DNA from 4 places in the Pseudoalteromonas shioyasakiensis genome. Region 4 is predicted to be linked to each of the others. Evidence: predicted binding sites of a transcription regulator. Region 4 holds the regulator's gene; each other region holds the start of a gene.
What was found. Region 4 encodes MetJ, which represses methionine synthesis genes. Its sites were predicted from a motif close to TAGACGTCTAGACGTCTA; they were not measured.
Positions count from the first base shown of each region.

Region 1: a site for MetJ is predicted at 3,861-3,878, ahead of KQP93_RS13350 (homoserine O-succinyltransferase). Genes of this name have one in related genera too.
Region 2: a site for MetJ is predicted at 2,834-2,851, ahead of KQP93_RS03935 (methylenetetrahydrofolate reductase). Genes of this name have one in related genera too.
Region 3: a site for MetJ is predicted at 2,287-2,304, ahead of metK (methionine adenosyltransferase). Genes of this name have one in related genera too.

Region 1 covers NZ_CP077770.1:2,868,656-2,873,953, reverse strand. The annotation lists gene cyoE (heme o synthase) at 1-499, shown strand, start outside; gene KQP93_RS13365 (histone deacetylase family protein) at 580-1,488, opposite strand; gene KQP93_RS13360 (PilZ domain-containing protein) at 1,542-1,907, opposite strand; gene ettA (energy-dependent translational throttle protein EttA) at 2,023-3,696, opposite strand; gene KQP93_RS13350 (homoserine O-succinyltransferase) at 3,943-4,890, shown strand; gene KQP93_RS13345 (homocysteine S-methyltransferase family protein) at 4,880-5,298, shown strand, end outside.
Region 2 covers NZ_CP077770.1:834,360-839,657, forward strand. The annotation lists gene KQP93_RS03925 (DEAD/DEAH box helicase) at 1-818, shown strand, start outside; gene KQP93_RS03930 (sensor domain-containing diguanylate cyclase) at 867-1,835, shown strand; gene KQP93_RS03935 (methylenetetrahydrofolate reductase) at 1,832-2,788, opposite strand; gene KQP93_RS03940 (M16 family metallopeptidase) at 3,036-5,298, shown strand, end outside.
Region 3 covers NZ_CP077770.1:731,203-736,500, forward strand. The annotation lists gene KQP93_RS03470 (START domain-containing protein) at 1-497, shown strand, start outside; gene KQP93_RS03475 (diacylglycerol kinase) at 577-981, shown strand; gene metK (methionine adenosyltransferase) at 1,034-2,185, opposite strand; gene tkt (transketolase) at 2,452-4,443, shown strand; gene KQP93_RS03490 (hypothetical protein) at 4,694-5,119, opposite strand.
Region 4 covers NZ_CP077770.1:3,265,410-3,270,707, forward strand. The annotation lists gene metL (bifunctional aspartate kinase/homoserine dehydrogenase II) at 1-750, opposite strand, end outside; gene metB (cystathionine gamma-synthase) at 756-2,015, opposite strand; gene metJ (met regulon transcriptional regulator MetJ) at 2,240-2,560, shown strand; gene KQP93_RS15155 (malic enzyme-like NAD(P)-binding protein) at 2,660-3,901, opposite strand; gene rpmE (50S ribosomal protein L31) at 4,478-4,693, opposite strand; gene priA (primosomal protein N') at 4,927-5,298, shown strand, end outside.

The DNA of each region.
Region 1 (5,298 bases), 400 kb from region 4:
TCGTTCTGTGTACGGCACCTTTGTAGGAAGTTTATCTGGCGCAGTACCGCCTGTTGTGGGTTATTGTGCCGTAACTGGGCAGTTTGATGCTGGTGCTGTGATTTTATTGGTTATGTTTAGTCTATGGCAAATGCCTCATTCATATGCAATTGCAATCTTTCGTTATAACGACTACCAAGCGGCCAGAATTCCTGTGTTACCAGTAGCGCAGGGGATCGAGAAGGCAAAGCATCACATTGTTTTATATATCGCCGTGTATGCGTTGGTTGTGATGTTATTAACCATTAGTGGTTATACAGGTTTAGCCTTTATGGCTGTAGCCTGTACAACGAGTTTTTGGTGGTTGCTAATGGCGCTTCGTGGCTATCGTCGCAATATTGATGTCAGCGGCTGGGCGCGCCAAGTGTTTGCTTTTTCAATTGTAAACATCACGGTTTTGAGCATAGCTATGGCTTTAGATTACCATTCGGTAGCTCCACAGCTACTTGTTTTAACTTAGAAAAAAGTTGCTAACATATCCCAATGTTACAGTAGCAAAGGCCCGGTTTTTTCTCCCCGGGCCTTTTTTCTTTGTCGCTTTTAAAAACGAGCAGCTTGTTCAACTACAATGCCATGGCGAGCCGCTAAACGGCGATGGTCTTTATCATAACCACCACCAATTACTGTTGCGACAGGTACATTGTGCTCAAGGCAACGCTTGAGGACTAAATGGTCGCGTTGCACTATCCCTTGCCAGCTTATATCAAGTTTTCCTAAGCCATCTTGCAGCCACACATCTACACCTGCATCATAAAGCACTAAATCTGGGTTTAGGGTGTTTAATAAATAACTCAGCGTATCGTCAACAACGCCTAGGTATTCACTATCAGCGACATTCGGTGCTAAACCTATGTCTAAATCGCTGGCTGATTTTCGAAATGGAAAATTCTTTTCACAGTGAATAGAGCAGGTATAAGCATAGGGCTGATGCGCCAGCATTGCTGCGGTACCATCACCTTGATGAACATCTAAATCAAAAATAAGTATATTGGTTACTTCACCACTTTTTATTAGGGTTTCGCTGGTGAAAGCGAGGTCGTTTACCATGCAATAGCCTGAGCCAAAATCGGTATGGGCATGATGAGTGCCCCCCGCTAAGTGACAAGCGATGCCATGTTTAAGGGCTAAACGTGCTGTTTGTAAGGTGCCCAGAGGCGCGGTAAAGGTACGTGCCATTAGCTCTTTTGACCAAGGTAAGCCAATACGGCGCATCGCTTTTTCATCTAAGCGGTTGTGCCAAAGGTCGTTGATGTAGTTTTCGCAGTGCACTAATTCAAGAGGCTCAGGGCTGCCAAGCATCGGTTGAGTTAGGTTGTCATTTATTAATCCAAGGTTTTGTACATGCTCATATAAATAAGCAAACTTACTCATCACAAAGCGATGGTTAGGATCGAAACTAAACGAGTAATTTGGGTGATACACCAAGGGTAAGTGGGGATTTAACTGCATAGCTCATTGAATAGCTGAATTTGCTACAGCATAACGAATCTACCGGCAAATGTTTACTCTGGCGCGTGAATTAAATGAGCTAACTCGCGATGTAATAATGCCTCATCACCCAGATTTAGCTCAATCAATCGTTTTAAGTGAGTAATACTATCAATATCGATATGTTCGCAGCGAAGGCCTGCATGCTGATGCTCAACATGGCACAGCTCCACTTGCATTTTAATCTCGATAGTTGACTCTGGCAGGGTAAAGATTAAGTCAGCTTTACTATGAATAGGCACTAAAAATGAATCACTTTTAGTAATGAGTGCACCTTGCAAAGATAAATCAAGTAACTGACAGTGATAGTCGTTATCTTTGATACGAAGGATCGCAGGGCAAGAAAATAATACCCGCGAAAACTCTCTGCGTTCATTCATAGCTGTATCTCCCACTTTAGTTACTTAATGAGTATAGATCATAATGGAGTGAGTGATAGTAAAGCTTAATGCAACAAAAAAGCCCCTAGGTAGGGGCTTTTTGAGTATCAGCTAATTAGCCAATTTTTTTGTATTTAATACGCTTAGGTTGTGCCGCTTCTGCGCCTAAGGTTTTCTTCAACCACTCTTCGTATTCTGTGTAGTTACCATCGAAGAAGTTAATTTGGCCTTCATCACGGTAATCAAGAATATGTGTAGCAATACGGTCAAGGAACCAACGGTCATGCGAGATACACATTACACAGCCAGGGAACTCTAAAATAGCGTTCTCAAGTGCACGTAGTGTTTCAACGTCTAGATCATTGGTTGGCTCATCCAGTAGTAATACGTTACCACCTGCTTTTAATAGCTTAGCTAGGTGTAAACGGTTGCGCTCACCACCTGATAGGTCTTTAACAAATTTTTGTTGGTCGTTACCTTTGAAGTTAAAGCGGCCAACATAGGCACGGCTTGGGAATTCAAAGTTACCAATTTTTAATACGTCTTGGCCGTTAGAGATTTCTTGGAAAACCGTGTTGCTTTCGTCCATGTCGCCACGGAACTGATCAACCGTTGCAAGCTCAACAGTGTCACCAACAAGGATCTCACCGCTATCAGGCGTTTCTTCACCGCTTAGCATTTTGAATAGCGTTGATTTACCCGCACCATTGGCACCGATAATACCTACGATAGCGCCTTTCGGCATTGCAAAGTTTAAGTCATCGATTAGTACGCGGTCGCCAAAGCTTTTCTTCAGGCCTTTTACTTCGATAACTTGGTCACCTAAGCGTGGACCCGGTGGAATGAATAGCTCATTCGTTTCGTTACGCTTTTGGTAATCGTTTTGCTGAAGCTCAGAGAACTGTGCCATACGTGCTTTAGACTTAGCTTGACGGCCTTTCGGGTTTGAACGAACCCATTCAAGTTCTTGCGCGATTGATTTTTGACGTGCTTTTTCAGATTTCTGTTCTTGTTGTAAACGTAAATCTTTTTGTTCAAGCCACGATGAGTAGTTACCTTCCCAAGGAATACCTTCACCACGGTCAAGCTCTAATATCCAACCTGCTACGTTATCTAAGAAGTAACGGTCGTGGGTTACAGCAACCACGGTACCTTCGTAGTCGTGTAAGAAGCGCTCTAACCAAGCAACTGACTCAGCGTCTAAGTGGTTGGTTGGTTCGTCAAGAATAAGCATATCTGGTTTTTCAAGTAATAAACGACAGATCGCAACACGGCGACGCTCACCACCCGAAAGGTGTTCAATTTTTGCATCCCAAGGTGGTAGGCGTAATGCATCAGCAGCACGCTCTAACACGTTGTCGATATTGTGACCATCGTGCGCTTGGATGATAGCTTCTAATTCGCCTTGCTCTTTCGCAAGTGCATCAAAGTCAGCACCGTCCATTGCATACTCGTTGTATACTTCATCAAGGCGGTTTAGTGCATTTTTAACTTCGCTAACTGCTTCTTCTACTGTTTCGCGAACTGTTTTGCTTTCGTCTAGCTGCGGTTCTTGCGGTAAGTAACCGATTTTAGTGCCTGGTTGAGGGCGAGCTTCACCTTCAAAGTCTTGGTCAACACCAGCCATAATGCGAAGTAACGTTGATTTACCTGCACCGTTTAGACCTAGCACACCAATTTTTGCGCCTGGGAAAAAGTGTAAAGAAATATCTTTTAAGATAGTGCGCTTAGGTGGCACAACCTTAGAAACTCGACTCATCGAGAATATAAACTTGTCTGGTAACACCATGAAAGAAGCCTTCAATTTATAAGAAAAATTAACAGAAAGTATTGTATACCCAAACTACCTCAAAATACAGAATTCAGCGTTTATGATAGGCTTAATATCAAGGTGTTATTTACTCAAAGAGTCATACATTTTAATTAATGACCACTCAGATATACCACTTCATTTAGACATCTAAACATCTAGAGGTTGAAATTTCTAACTATCCGTTCATAATTAGCAGTCAGATAAGTATGCTCGGAGCCAGCTATGCCCATTACAGTAAAAGATGAATTGCCTGCCATTGCAAAGTTACGTCAAGAAAACGTGTTTGTAATGCCAAAAAGTCGTGCTAAAACGCAAGAAATCCGCCCAATGCGTTTGGCCATCTTAAACTTAATGCCAAACAAAGTTGAAACCGAAGTGCAGTTTATTCGCTTGTTAGCAAACTCACCGCTGCAAGTTAATGTTGAGCTGTTGCGCTTAGATACCCATCGCACCAGTAGTAACTCTGAGCAGCACATGGATACGTTTTATCGTTATTTTTCAGAAGTGAAAGATAATAACTACGATGCCATGATTGTAACGGGCGCACCGCTTGCTCATTTAGAGTATGACGAAGTTGCTTACTGGGACGAACTAAAAATTATTTTAGATTGGGCAGAGCAGCATGTTACGTCTACGCTGTTTTCGTGTTGGGCGGCCCATGCTGGGCTTTATCATCACTATGGCCTTAAACGTGATCTGAAACCAAACAAACTCAGTGGCGTATTTACCCATAAAAGCTATTTTGACCATGCAGCGCTAACGCGTGGCTTTGATGATACCTTTTTAGTGCCGCATTCTCGTTATGGTCATATTGATATCGATAAGATCACTGCCTGCGATGAGCTCGTAGTGTTAGCCGGATCAGAGCGAGTAGGTGCCTACTTAATTAAAAATAAATCAGGTAGCCAAGTGTATATTACTGGCCATCCAGAGTACGATGCTCATACCTTAAAAGGGGAGTATTTACGCGACCAAGAAAAATCAGCGGATGCACCTAAGCCAGAAAATTACTTCCCTGACGATAACCCAGATAACGAACCGTCGAAAACGTGGCAAAGTCATGCCTTTTTATTGTTTTCGAATTGGTTAAACTATTATGTGTACCAAACTACACCGTATGATATTAACTTAGTTAGCCAAGATGTAAGGACTAACAACTATGCCGAGTAATGCAGTGAATAAACGCGAACAATTAACCGAGGCGCTAAAACAGCGAATTTTAATCCTCGATGGCGCGATGGGCACCATGATCCAAGAACATAAATTAGAAGAACAGGATTATCGCGGTGAGCGCTTTAAAGACTGGCATGTACTTATTAAAGGCAATAACGATTTATTAAGCCTGACTCAGCCAAAAATCATTGCTGATATTCACCGTGCTTATTTAGAAGCTGGTGCCGATATCATTGAAACCAACACCTTTAATGCCACGACTATTTCGATGGAAGATTACGATATGGCGAGCCTTAGCCGCGAAATCAACCTCGAGTCAGCGAAGCTTGCCCGCAGCGTGTGTGATGAACTTGAAGCAAAAGATCCTAGCAAACCGCGTTATGTAGCTGGTGTACTTGGGCCAAC
Region 2 (5,298 bases), 1.4 Mb from region 4:
TTAAAGGTAGTATTAAACTTTCAAGTATTAATGCGCTGGTATTTGATGAAGCTGATCGCATGCTTGATATGGGTTTTATTGACGAAATTAAACGCATCTTGCGCCATGTGCCAAAAGAACGCCAGACTTTACTGTTTTCAGCCACATTTGACGACAGCATCTTTAAACTCAGTAAGCAGTTATTAAATGATCCTAAATTAGTTGAAGTGAATAAACGCAACTCAGCAGCGGTTGAAGTTGAGCAGCTAGTTTATGCGGTAGATGAAGACCGTAAGCGCGAGCTGGTGTCACACATGATTGGCATGAAAAACTGGCAGCAAGTACTGATATTTACTCGTACTAAACAAACCGCTGATGTGCTTGCTAAAGAAATGTGTAAAGACGGCTTAAAAACCGAATCTATTCATGGAGATAAAAGCCAAGGTGCGCGTGATAAAGCACTGCAAAATTTTAAATCAGGTGTCACAAGAGTACTGGTTGCGACAGATGTTGCTGCGCGTGGTCTTGATATTGCCTCACTCAAGTATGTGATTAACTATGAGCTGCCATATGTGGCTGAGGACTACGTACACCGTATTGGTCGTACAGGGCGTGCTGGCGAGAAAGGCATGGCGATGTCGCTGGTTAGCATCGATGAGCAGTGGCTATTGGACGAAATAGATATCTTACTCGACACAAGACTCACACCGCAGTGGTTACCAGGCTATGAGCCTGATTTAACCAAAGAGCCGAAGCAAGTACGTAAAAATACGAATAAAGCACGCCGCTCTCGCGATAAAAAACGTATTTTAGGGCAAAAAAGTAGGAGACGTTCCTAAATCTGGCGTATATTTATACTACCCTCCTGCTAAAGTTGAGAGTTTAGTATGTTAGAAGAGAATAAGTGGATGTTCCGCCGCGCTGATAAGCAGTTCTCCTTAGAAAAGTGGCAGAAAACAATTGATCTCATGACCGAGCTGTTTTCTGCTCCCGCAGGCTTTATCGTTCATAAAACGGATGATGTTTATCGCATTATCGTCTCCAGTGAGCAGCAAGAAAACCCCTATGAAGCGGGGGCTGAGTTAAGTGCTGACGATAATATCTTCTGCAAAAAAGTACTGCGCGATATGGCTCCTCTTTATGTTGATCATGCCAGTCAAGACGGTCAATGGGATGACAGCCCTTTGGTAAAAGATGGCTTTGAGTCTTACCTTGGGGTGCCCATTAGTTGGCCAAGTGGTGACCCGTTTGGCACCTTTTGTGTTATGGATTTTAAACAAACCCATTATCAACAAAGCTTTTTAGAATTAATCGAGCAGCTTCGCGACATGGTTGAAGATGACCTTGCGCTGTTAGATAACTTTATGCAGATGCGTGAAATTGCCATGCTCGATTCACTTACTAATATTTATAACCGCCGTGCAATAGACCTACTTTGCCAACATAAACTGAATATATCGAAACGGTTAGGTTTTGATATTAGTTGCTTGTTTATTGATATAAATAACTTTAAACCGCTCAATGACACGTATGGCCATGAAGTTGGCGATCTTGCGCTGATTTGTTTAGCTGACACGATGAAAGAGTGCCTACGTGAAACCGATATTATCGGCCGCTTAGGGGGCGATGAGTTTATTGCGTTATTGCAAGTTCAGCCCGGTGATTGCATAGACAGCATCACTGATAAACTCAATACCACCTATCAATCTAATTTAGAAAAGCGGGGCATTCCAGTTACAAGTTTAAGTATTGGCTCTGGGGTAATAGCTCAGCCAAAAGAAAACTTTGCTGAGCTATTAAAGCGAGCAGATGAAGATATGTATGAGAAAAAGCAAGCCTCTAAGACAGCACGTTAAGCTATTTGTTTCTCAGCTAGGTTTAATTCCATGGTTGCTTTAAGTAAACGGTAAAGGTTAATTGACGCATCAATTTCTTCTTTACGATTGGTTAAGCTCTCAATATTTAAACCTAGCGGTACATCTAAATGTGCGCAGCTTTGTAAAATTAAATCGAGATTCTCACGGCAGATACGCACTGATTCACTCAATGTATTTGCCGAATCTAACATACGATACTTGGTAGCCTCAGGTACTGAGATACCTAACCACTCCATAAATTCTAAGGTTTTTTCACCACCACATGGAGTAAACGTTAGAATAATGCGTTTTGGTGTTGTGCCTTGTGCTTTACAGCTACGCGCATAGCTGGTGATCAAATCAATCGTTGCTTGAGCATTGTATACAGCTTGTGAGATGAAAAACTTACAACCTTGCGCTGTTTTTTCGACTAAACGCTCATGTTCATTACGTTTGCTAGCATGACGCTCGGCAATAGTAACGCCACCTAAAAATACATCACTGTTTTGCTTAGCTAGCGTATTATATGCATCAGGTAGGCTTAATTTGATATCGCCATGAGATGATGGACTACCTACCAACACTAAGTTTTTTAACTCAAAGTCGTTGCGCGTTTCGTTTAACCACTCGGTAAACTCTGATTCACCACGCTGGGCTACGCTTTTATATGTGATCACATCAAGTTGCGACAAGCTGCGTAGTAGCTGACTGTATTCACGTGGATCTACCGTTTTTTTAAATGGAAAAGGGCGTGGCTTTGCAATGCGGCTACTTTCATCTTGAATGTCGTAAATAATCACGCCATCGTATTCAATTTCGTGTAAACGACCAAGTAGCTTCTGAGCAATGGTCTCAAGCTGTGCTTTATCAGTACCTGACTTTGGTGGTGTGGTACCAATTAGGTAGACGCCTTGATTGGTGTCTTCAATTTTCTCTTGTAATGATAAAGCCATAATCCTCATTCCAGCTCGTGCTAATGTCTATGACAAACAATATAGCAGCCATTTAGACGTCTAGATAGATTTTTCTCTTGAAAGTTTTTCAATGACTATGAATTTTACTCAAGTTTAAAGCTGAGCGTTTCGCAAAATTGACACACCTGTTTACATAATTTGTTGCTCTGACCCTCATATTTTCTGGCGCTTTGATGCATAATCAAGCAGCAATGATTATGAGAAAAATAACTAACAAGGGAACATTATGAAATTTAGATTATTAGCAACCAGTGTTGCTGTAACACTTGCTTTAAGTGGCTGCGCAAGTAACTCACAGTCAACTATGGTTAAAGAAGTCGAAATTGAGCAGCAAGTAAGCCAAGATGATAACCGTGTATTTAGCCAAGATTACCTATTAGAAGAGCTTGAAAATGGCCTTCGCGTAATGGTAGTAAAAACTGATTACCCAGATGTTGTGTCACTGCAAATTCCGGTATCTGTTGGTTCACGTAATGAGGTTGAAGCAGGTAAAACCGGTTTTGCGCACTTCTTTGAGCACATGATGTTTAAAGGCTCTGAAAAATTCCCGCAAGATGTGTATTCAGATATTTTAAAGAACTCGGGTGTTGATAATCGCGCGTATACGACCAACGATTACACTAACTATCACTTAAACTTCTCAAAAGAGCACTTAGATAAAGTACTCGAAATTGAAGCTGATATTTTCCAAAACCTGACTTACAGTGAAGAGCAATTCCGCACCGAAGCGCTGACTGTAAAAGGTGAATATTTAAAGAATAATGCCAGCCCAATTCGCAAGTTACTTTCTGCGGTTCGTAACGAAGCATTCGAAAAGCATACCTACAAGCACACCACCATGGGCTTTTTCGAAGACATTGAAGCCATGCCTGATCAAATGGCGTATGGTAAAGAGTTTTTCGCAAAATTTTATAAACCTGAGTACGTATCTTTAGTCATTGTTGGTGATGTTGATCCACAAGAGACCATGGCAATGGTGAAAAAGCATTGGGGTAACTGGAAAAAAGGCGATTACCAAGCAGATATTCCTGTTGAACCAAAGCAACAAGCAGCAAAATATGTACATGAGAAAAATGATGGTTTACCAGGCCATTGGTTGCTTGTGTCATATAAAGGCACTGCATGGGATCCTACTCAAAAAGACCGTGCCGCGCTTGATTTGATCTCACAGCTGTATTTCTCTAACAACTCGGCACTTTATCAAGAGCTTGTTGTTGATAAACAAATTGCCAGCCAAATGTTTACCTATAACCCAGATACTAAAGATCCGGGTTTATTACATGTGTTTGTAAAAGTCGAAAACGAAGCGGATCTTGCGAAAGCCCGTGATGCGATTAACCGTACCTATGCACAAGCGCGTACTGAGTTGGTTGATGCACAAAAGTTAGCTGATTTAAAATCTAACTTAAAATACAGCTTTATCAATGGTCTTGATTCATCACAGTCAATTGCCTCAACACTTGCAAGCTACATGCACTTTGAGCGCGACCCAGAGGTGATTAACCAGCTTTACGCCACAGCTGATAGCATCACCCCTGAAGATATCAAAGCGGTAGCAAACAAGTACTTTGTTGATCCAAGCCGTACCACGGTGACAATGTCGGCGCTTGATAAAGTGGCTGGTTTTGAGCAAGAAGTTGACTTAAATGCCTTGGTTGCCAGTATCGAGCAAGCCCCAACAGAACGTCACTTTAAAGTACTTGATAAAACCAATAGCTCACCACTGGTTGATGTGAACTGGTTATTTAATACCGGCGCAGCAGCTGATCCACATGGCAAAAAAGGCTTAGCGGCACTCACTGCTGCGATGCTAGCGCAAGGTGGCTCAGAAACTATGAGCTATAAAGATATTCAAAAAGCGCTATACCCACTGGCGGGAAGTTTTGGCTATCAAATCGATAAAGAGATGATTTCACTACGCGGCCGTGTACATAAAGACAATGCCGCGCAGTGGTATGCACTTGTTAGCGACCAGTTGTTAAACCCTGGCTTTAGAGAAGATGATTTCAAGCGTCTGAAAAAAGAGCTTATTGATAGCATTAAAGCAGGTCTGAAAGCGTCAAATGACGAAGAGCTAGGTAAAGAAGTGCTATATCATCAGCTTTATAAAGGCCATCCGTATGAAAGCTATAATTATGGCGATTTATCAGACCTTGAAGCGTTGACACTTGATGATGTTAAAGTGTTTTATGCTAACCAGTTTACTCAATCTAAGTTAACAGTGGGTCTAATTGGTGCTATTCCGGGTGATGTTAAATCGACAATGATGAAAGATTTAACATCGCTTCCACAAGGTAAAGAAAGCCGCTTAACGATCCCTGATGCGCCAGAACTTATAGGTCATCATGCAACGATTGTTGAAAAATCAGCGCAATCTACCGCTGTATCATTTGGTTTCCCAATCGATACAATTCGTAGTAGCGATGACTGGACCGCACTTTGGTTAGTGCGCTCTTACTTTGGCGAACACCGCAGCTCAAACAGCTTCT
Region 3 (5,298 bases), 1.3 Mb from region 4:
CTGTGCTGGTAAAAAATGCCAAGGCCAGTGATTTTATGGCATTACTCAGTGATACTGACAACGCCGCAAACTGGCTCGAAAATGTCAAAAGCGTGACGCTAATGGAGCGCTTAAGCCCCTCAGAAACCCTTGTTTATACCCACTTTAACTCGCCTTGGCCGGTATCAGACCGAGATTTAGTAAGTTACTCTTGTTATCGCGCTTTAGATGAACACACAACCGAACTACAAATCAAAAGCCAACCTTATGCAAAAGCCGAAGCCTCTGGCGTTGTGCGTATTAAAGACCTCACCGCTTATTGGCGTTTAGAACAGCAACAAAGTAATTTGTTGGTTAGCCATCAAGCCTATGCTGATCCAAGTGGTTCAATTCCACATTGGTTAAGTAACAAGGTATCGCTAAAAAGTGTTTATAAAACACTACAAGCACTGAGAGAACAATTAACTAACAATCAGTTTTCCCGTACTAACACCAGCAGCATTCCAGGTGATTGCTAGGGTTTAATCAAGCGTCTTTGGGTGACAGAGTAAGAATTTATCATTATGATCAGGTGAATTCTGAGCGGGTAGGTAAAAAATGAAAGAACCAAAAATTCCCCTAGTTAATAAGCCAAATGGTATTGGCTTTGGGCGTATTTTAAAAGCAACCAAGTGTTCTATTAAAGGCTTTAAAGCGGCATTTAAAGAAGAGTCGGCATTTCGCTCTGAAATCTATTTAGGGGTGTGCTTATTACCCTTGTCAGTGGTTCTTGCGCAGTCATTAAATCATTGGTTAGTGCTGTTTATTCCTTACTTATTATTATTAATTGTTGAGTTACTGAACTCGTCGATAGAAGCGCTCACTGACCGAGTAGGGATTGAATATCATGTATTATCGGGGCGAGCTAAAGATATGGCTTCTGCGGCAGTGACATTGAGCTTGCTAATTCTTGCTTTGGTATGGGGTGTAGCCGTTTACGAAAAGATAGTGAGTTACCTTTAAATCAGACACAAAAAAAGCGCCAAAAGGCGCTTTTTTCATTTTATTAAACCTATTACAGGCCAGCAGCTGCGCGAAGTGCGTCTGCTTTGTCTGTACGCTCCCAAGGGAACTCATCACGACCGAAGTGACCATAAGCCGCAGTCGGTTGATAGATAGGACGCTCAAGATCAAGCATTTGGATTAAGCCGTAAGGGCGTAGGTCGAAGTGCTCACGTACTAATTCGATTAGACGCGCTTCATCTAATTTACCTGTACCAAATGTCTCGATGCTGATAGATGTTGGCTCTGCAACACCGATAGCGTAAGAAACTTGTAGCTCACATTTGTCAGCAAGGCCAGCAGCAACCACGTTTTTAGCAACGTAACGAGCAGCATATGCAGCTGAACGGTCAACTTTTGATGGATCTTTACCAGAGAAAGCACCACCACCGTGACGAGCCATACCACCGTATGTATCAACGATGATTTTACGACCTGTAAGACCACAGTCACCCATTGGGCCACCGATTACGAAACGGCCAGTTGGGTTGATGAAGAACTTAGTTGCGCTTGAGATTAGCTCAGCAGGAAGAACCGGCTTAATGATCGTTTCCATTACCGCTTCAACTAAGTCGTTTTGTGAGATTGAATCACAGTGTTGAGTTGAAAGAACAACTGCATCAATACCAACAGGCTTGCCATTTTCATATGCAAACGTTACTTGAGATTTTGCATCTGGGCGTAACCAGTTAAGCTCACCGCTTTTACGAACTTCAGCTTGGCGCTGAACTAGACGGTGTGAGTAAGTGATTGGTGCAGGCATTAAAACGTCAGTTTCATTACATGCATAACCGAACATTAGACCTTGGTCACCAGCACCTTGCTCTTCTGGGCGAGCACGGTCAACACCTTGGTTGATGTCTGGAGATTGTTTACCGATAGTGTTTAGGATTGCACAAGAGTCAGCATCGAAACCCATGTCTGAGTGCGTGTAACCGATTTCACGTACTGTTTTACGTGTGATTTCTTCGATATCAACCCAAGCGCTAGTTGTGATTTCACCACCAACCATCACCATACCGGTCTTAACGTAAGTCTCACATGCAACACGGGCATGAGAATCTTGCTCAAGGATAGCATCTAGAACCGCGTCAGAGATTTGGTCCGCGATTTTATCCGGATGACCTTCAGAAACAGATTCAGAAGTAAATAAATGTTTTGCCATTGTATTTCTGCTCACAAATATTGCGCTTCACAAACGTCGGTAATAGCGCTAAAAAATTAAGGGGCGTATTTTATCTAAAACAAATATGTTTGCATAGTAATTTTACGCCTAGACGTCTATTTAAAATTACTAATAACGTATTGTTCTTAATAAACGCCCATAATTGGTGCATTTAATGCGGATTTTTAATTGCACTGTACCCTTACAATAAGTAAGAATGGGGCTTCATAAACAACCAGCGCAAATACATAAAGGTAGGAGAATTCATGCCATCACGCAAAGAACTTGCAAATGCTATTCGCGTCTTATCAATGGACGCAGTACAACAGGCCAAATCTGGTCACCCTGGCGCCCCTATGGGCATGGCAGATATCGCAGAAGTACTATGGCGCGATTATCTAAAGCACAATCCAACGAATCCAGAGTGGGCAGACCGAGATCGATTTATTCTTTCGAATGGCCACGGTTCAATGCTGATCTATTCTCTACTGCACCTAAGTGGCTATGACTTACCATTAGATGAAATTAAAAATTTCCGTCAAATGCACTCAAAAACACCAGGTCACCCAGAGTATGGGTATGCACCAGGTATTGAGACTACTACGGGTCCATTAGGTCAAGGGATCACAAATGCAGTGGGCATGGCAATTGCCGAAAAAGCGCTAGCTGCACAGTTTAACCGTGAAGGCCACGATATTGTTGACCACTTCACGTATGCATTCATGGGTGATGGCTGTTTAATGGAAGGTATTTCACACGAAGCCTGTTCATTAGCCGGTACATTAGGCCTAGGTAAACTAGTTGCGTTTTGGGATGACAATGGCATCTCAATTGATGGTGAAGTAGAAGGTTGGTTCAGCGATGACACACCAGCGCGCTTCAAAGCATACGGCTGGCACGTAGTAAGTGATGTTGATGGTCATAACCCTGATGCAATTCGCGCCGCTATCGAAGAAGCGCGTAGCATCACTGATAAGCCATCATTAATTTGTTGTAAAACAGTGATTGGTTACGGTTCACCTAACAAATCAGGTAGCCATGACTGTCACGGTGCGCCACTAGGTGAAGACGAAATTAAAGCATCTCGTGAGTTCCTAGGTTGGACTGGCGATGCATTTGAAATCCCTGCTGATATCTACAGCGAGTGGGATGGCAAAGAAAAAGGTAAGCAACTAGAAGCAAGCTGGGACGAAAAGTTTGCAGCGTACGCAAGTGCACACCCTGAACTTGCTGCTGAGTTTAAACGCCGTACAAATGGTGAGTTACCAGCTGATTGGGCTGAAAAGTCACAAGCTTACATCGAAGGCCTACAAGCAAACCCAGCAAACCCAGCAACACGTAAAGCATCACAAAATGCATTAAACGCGTTTGGCCCGTTACTACCAGAATTCATGGGTGGCTCTGCTGACCTTGCTGGTTCTAACTTAACACTTTGGGATGGCTCAAAAGGCCTAGAAGCAAACGATGCAAGTGGTAACTACATTTTCTACGGTGTACGTGAATTTGGTATGTCAGCGATTATGAATGGTATTGCATTGCACAAAGGCTTTATTCCTTACGGTGCTACATTCTTAATGTTCATGGAATACGCACGTAACGCAGTACGTATGGCGGCATTAATGAAGCAGCCAAGCATCTTCGTTTACACACACGATTCAATTGGTCTAGGTGAAGATGGCCCAACGCACCAACCGGTAGAGCAAATCGCAAGCATGCGTTTAACGCCTAACCTAGTGAACTGGCGTCCATGTGACCAAGTTGAGTCAGCGATTGCATGGCAACAAGCAATTGAGCGTAAAGATGGCCCAACGTCACTCATTTTCACTCGTCAAGGCCTTGAGCAACAAGCGCGTACTGCACAGCAGTTAGCCGATGTGAAAAAAGGTGGTTACGTACTTAGCTGTGACGGTGAGCCAGAGCTTATCCTTATTGCAACAGGTTCTGAAGTACAGCTTGCACAAGATGCCGCTGCAGAACTTCGTTCACAAGGTAAAAAAGTACGTGTGGTGTCTATGCCTTCAACTGATTTATTTGATGAGCAAGACGCTGCGTATAAAGAAAGCGTATTACCTGCAAGCGTTACACGCCGCGTAGCAATCGAAGCGGGCATCGCAGACTACTGGTATAAATATGTAGGCCTAAATGGCGCAGTAGTTGGTATGACGACATTCGGTGAGTCAGCACCTGCAGGCGAGCTATTCAAGCACTTTGGTTTCACTGTTGAAAACATCGTAAACAAAGCAAACGCCTTGTTCTAAGCTTTAGCCGCTAAAACTTAAAAGCCCGCCCTGTTAGCTACAGCGCGGGTTTTTTTGTGTTTGACTGGTAGGTTGGGTAGAACGGAGTGAAACCCAACACATTCGCAGCTGTCAGCCATCAGTTTTAAAACCCACCTCACCGTAGGCGTGAAATTTATTTCGCGTGAAAAGTTATGCTTTTTGGTTGAATACTTGAAGTCAAATTTGTTTAAGATAAAGTGAGATACAAACGAGCGGTAATGCTTTTGTGTTACTTTTTATTAAGCCAGTAGTTTAAGCGTGTTTCAGGATTTTCAAGAACGGATTTACATATCAAACCATATTTCTCGATTAGAATTGCAGAATTGGAAAAGTTACTGCCTGTTTCTTCTACTAATTGTTGATAACTTAACTTTACACGAGACTTTGTGACTTTTTTATTTGAAAGCATTACTGCACCCTCAAAGGCTAATATTCCCATTCTAGTCAGCTGAGAACTATCAGAGTCACTGGCTTCAAGGCCTTTGGCCATGAATAGATAATATGCTGCACAAGTGGCATAGTCTGATGATAAATTTGCTATGGCTCTTTCTGAAGAATAAGCGTGTGACAAAACGCTGAATGTGCACAAACAGATTGTAAGCAATTTTTTCATTATTTCACCAATTATTATGATAGCTTTTCTAGCAAAATTCACAGTTTTCTGCTTGATTGAAAATTTATCGATAAAAGATTTAGTTTCAGAAAGTTAGTCCATTTTAAATTAAAATCAACGTCTAACACTTAAAATATCTTAAGAGTGACCCCTTTTAATTTGTTAAGAGGGAAACAAGTGTTATTCAAATGAACCTATTGCGATTGAAGAGCCAGTAAACC
Region 4 (5,298 bases):
GTTACCCAAACGCGCTAATAAGTTAGCTTGCTCGCGGCACACCTTGGCATACTTAACTGCATTTTTAACTTTACGAGGGTCAGTACTAAATACACCTTGTGTGTCTGTCCAGATAGACACTTGCTTAGCAAAAGTATAACTCGCTAACAAGGTGGCACTGTAATCACTGCCATTGCGGCCTAATGTCACCGTATTACCTTGGCAATCTGCAGCTATAAAACCCGTTACTACGTTGATATGTGTTCTGCTAATCGCATCACTGCATTGCTGTTGGTTTTTTTGATGTAAAAGCTGACCATCATTTAGAGTAAACAGCTGTCTTGCATCAACATCTTGCGCATCAACACCTAACTGATTTAGGTAAGCAGCCAATAACCGCGCCGACCACACTTCACCATGAGCAAGTAAAGGTGCTTCAAGTAACTGCTGCTGACTAATTAATTCATTTAATACGGCAAGTTCATCTTTTAACTGTGCCAAGGCCTGTTGTTTATTCTGACCTGTAAGTAGCTGCTCAATTAAAGCCCGTTGATTGTTATCAATAAGCAATAGAATATCGCTAACAGCCTGGCTATCTTGCTGCTGGTAACTTTGCCAAAGCTTTACTAGGGTATCGGTTGTTTTACCCGATGCCGACACAACTACGCAATCGCCCTGCTCAGTATTCGCAAGAACGATGTTCGCTACCGCATGATAACGATCTGCCGAGCTTAAGCTTGAACCACCAAATTTATGAACAATATTTACCATTTCTTCTACCACAATGCCGTATGTGCTGGCGTTAACTTAAATGACGCGTTTTGCTGTGTATCTTGCTGTGTTAGCTTAGCTTCAGCTTTTGTAACTTGTTGGCCTTGACCTGGTTTTACTAAATTGAAAACACGGTCTAAATCTGCAATGAGATCTTTTACGTCTTCAATGCCTACAGAAATACGGATCAGCGTATCGCCCACACCAGCTTCAAGGCGCGCTTTAGGCTCCATGCCTGCGTGCGTCATTGTTGCAGGGTGACAAATCAAGCTTTCTACCCCACCTAGCGACTCAGCAAGGCTAAAATCTTTAAGACTAGTTAAAAACGCAGCAGCATCGTTAATGTCGCCTTTAATATCAAAGCTCACCATGCCACCAAAACCACGTTGCTGTGCTTTAGCAAGCTCATGTTGTGGGTGAGAAGCAAGGCCAGGGTAGTAAACTTGGCTTACATAAGGTGAACTCTCTAAATACTCAGCAATGGCAAAGGCATTTTCTTGGTGCTGCTTTAAACGGACATTTAAAGTACGTAAACCACGAAGCGTTAAGTAGCTGTCAAATGGTGCTCCAGTAATACCGATATTATTCGCCCACCAAGCAAGCTCATCGCCTAGCTCTTGCGTTGCAGCAATCACTGCACCGCCCACTACATCAGAGTGACCATTGATGTATTTAGTGGTTGAGTGCACAACAATATCAACACCAAACTCAATTGGGTTTTGTAATGCAGGTGATAAGAAGGTGTTGTCAGCCGCAACCAAAGCACCACACTGCTTAGCAATGCTAGTGATTGCTTTAATATCTGTTAAACGCAAGATTGGGTTACTTGGCGTTTCAATCCAAATCAACTTAGGTTTAATCGCTAAAATTTCTTGGAGGTTTTCAGTTTTAGTTAAATCCAAAACTTTTAGTTTTAACAGGCCACGTTTTTCAAGCGAGGTGAATAAACGGTAACTACCGCCATAACAGTCATGTGGGATCACTAACGTATCGTCACTGTTTAAAAGCTGAGTGGCTAAATGCACAGCAGACATACCTGTTGCAGTTATAATACCTCTTGCACCACCTTCCAGCTCAGCTAAGGTTTCAGCTAAAATATCGCGATTCGGGTTACCACTGCGGCCATAGTCATACTGGCGCTTAGTATCAAAATCAGCAAACGAATAGGTGGTTGATAAGTAAATTGGCGGTACAACCGCACCATGGTGTTTATCGGCTTCGATGCCGTGACGAACAGCAATCGTCGCTTTATTTTTTTCGCTCATTTCATCACCTATTCTTAAATTGGATGTTTAGACGTCTAAAAGGTTAGATGATCAAATATGAGAAGTCAAAGCATTTATGGCTCACACATAGAAGTTTATACATTTACACGACTAGATGGCTAAATAACTAGTATTTGACTATCTTTTTTAAAGAGATAGAATTTCCGCATCTTGCGCTGTGAATAAGGCGTAAATCACTGACAACCGAGGCAACGAAACAACTTATGGCTAAATGGAACGGTGAATACATTCACCCATATGCAGAACACGGTAAAAAATCAGAACAAGTAAAAAAGATTACCGTATCAATCCCACTTAACGTATTAAAAGTATTAACTGACGAGCGTACACGCCGTCAGATCAATAACCTGCGTCATGCGACGAACAGTGAGTTATTGTGTGAAGCTTTCTTACATGCTTTTACAGGTCAACCATTACCAAATGATGACGACCTACGTAAAGACAACCCTGAAAAGGTACCTGAAGAAGTTAAAAAGATTATGCAAGAAATGGGATTAGATATCCCTGTGCTTGATTCAGAATAAGTATTTCGGCCATCGGATCACCGCCGATAATCGCAGATATAAAAAACTCAGCCTAGGCTGAGTTTTTTATTGCGCGATATACCTAATAGCTAATTAAGTTTAACGCATGTAACCTTCTGGCATGTCGATTTGCGCCACACCCGACTCTACTGCAGCTTCAGCAACAGCACGTGCAATACGTGGTAATAAACGCGGATCCATAGGCTTAGGAATGATGTACTCGGCACCAAACTCAAGTGACTCAACGCCAGCTGCTTTTAATACTTCACTTGGTACAGGCTCTTTCGCGATGCCACGAATAGCGTGAACTGCAGCAATTTTCATTTCATCATTAATTGCCTTTGCACGAACATCTAACGCGCCACGGAAAATAAATGGGAAACAAAGCACGTTATTTACTTGGTTAGGGAAATCTGAACGACCCGTTGCCATAATTAAATCGTTACGCGCACTGTGTGCAACTTCTGGAGCAATCTCAGGATCAGGGTTTGAACATGCAAATACTACTGGCTTATCAGCCATCAGTTTAAGATCATCTGCAGTTAACAGGTTAGGACCTGATACACCAACAAAAACATCAGCATCAGCAATAACATCTTGTAATGTACGCTTATCGGTATTGTTAGCAAATAATTGCTTATACTCGTTTAAGTCATCACGACGTGTATGGATCACACCTTTACGGTCAAGCATATAAATGTGTTCACGCAGTGCGCCACATTTAATTAAAAGCTCCATACAAGCAACAGCAGCAGCACCGGCACCTAAACATACGATGATGGCATCTTCGATATCTTTACCTTGCACTTCAAGAGCGTTAAGCATACCAGCAGCAGTCACAATAGCTGTACCATGTTGGTCATCGTGGAAAACTGGAATATCACAGCGCTCGATAAGCGCTTTTTCGATTTCAAAACACTCTGGCGCTTTAATATCTTCAAGGTTGATACCACCAAACGTATCAGCGATGTTAGCAACCGTATTAATGAAATCTTCTGTTGTGCGGTGTTTAACTTCAATATCAATTGAGTCAAGGCCAGCAAAACGTTTGAATAGTAACGCTTTACCTTCCATTACAGGTTTTGATGCAAGTGGACCTAAGTTACCTAAACCTAAAATCGCGGTACCGTTTGAAATAACCGCAACCATGTTGCCTTTGCCTGTGTATTTATAGGCATTTGCTGGATCAGCAGCAATTTCACGGACTGGTTCAGCCACACCAGGGCTATAAGCTAAAGCGAGATCGTTAACCGTTTCGGCTGGTTTAGTTAGTTCAACACTAATTTTACCTGGGACGGGGTGAGCGTGGTAATGTAATGCTTGTTCACGAAAATCTGACATAACGCGATAGTATCCTGCAAAAAGTTAAAAAGTGAGAGAGCTTGCATCAGTACGATACCTGTAATGTATAAAAATTCCAAGTATTATCAGGTCTATCCTGTTATATGCTATATCGCTTAATTTTAAAGGATTTCCCAACAATTTCTGTGCATAGTTGCGATTAATCAGACATAAAAATTCACCTATTTATGACCTTTTAAGCACGTGTTTTTGTATTTTATACGCACGAACACTGCAAATAGCCGAAATTAGCCAAAAACAACCATTTCAACGAAGTTCACAGCATTTACTCGCGAAATTATTTAAATTTATTATTTTTAATAACTTTTAGATACCAATACGCTTAATTAAGTATTATTGCGGATTGGTATACTCAATTTATACAAAAAAGAATATAGCTAAGGGATGGCACTTTGTCTGCAAAATTAGCGACATAATGGGCATAACACTCAGAAATAGTTATGCAAGATACATAAGTGAAGATGATGAGTAAGTGGCAGTATTAAAAATGTCTTTTGTGAATTTTAGGCATAAAAAAAGCACCCTAAGGTGCTTTTTTTAACTAAACAGCAGAGATTACTTCTTGCTGCTAAGTGCACCGAAGCGCTTGTTGAAACGATCAACACGGCCGCCAGTGTCTAAAATCTTTTGCTTACCAGTGTAAAACGGGTGACACTCAGAACATACGTCTAAGTGGATGTCTTTACAAAGAGTTGAGCTAGTTTCGAATTTGTTACCACATGAACAAGTTGCAGTGATAGCTTCGTACTTAGGGTGAATACCTTCTTTCATAGGGAACCTCTAGTTAAGGCCGTATCGCTCTCCAAACCCGAAGTCTGGCACCATACGCAGTTAATACAATTAATAGGCCGCGTATTTTATAGCTCAAGTGACCTTGCGACAAGCTTTAAATGCATCTTTCGCTAAAAAAATAATCAAGTGGGCTGTTGTTCAGTATTTGTTGGTAGGTTTTTAACAGTAATTTTAGTACATTATCTTTCTATCTTTGTTTCAGTTGAGTTGTTATGCACTTTGTAGAAGTTGCCATAAAAGTCCCTTTACAGCGTACCTTCGATTATAAAGTTGAACAGCTGCTGCATAGCCCTGAGTTAAAGCCAGGTATGCGTGTTCGCGTGCCATTTGGTAGCCAAAAAAAGATTGCCGTGGTCTTGGCTCTTAAAACATCAACCGATGTTCCAGCTGACAAAATAAAGCCGATTATTGATGTTATAGACGACACGCCTGTTTTATCTGAGCAACATTTAGCATTACTAAAATTCACAGCACGCTACTACTGTTACCCATTGGGCGAGACCATTCATACAGCACTTCCAGCTGCATTAAGACAAGGCGAATGCCCAGATAAAACCAGCATTAACATGGTTGAGCTGACCGAT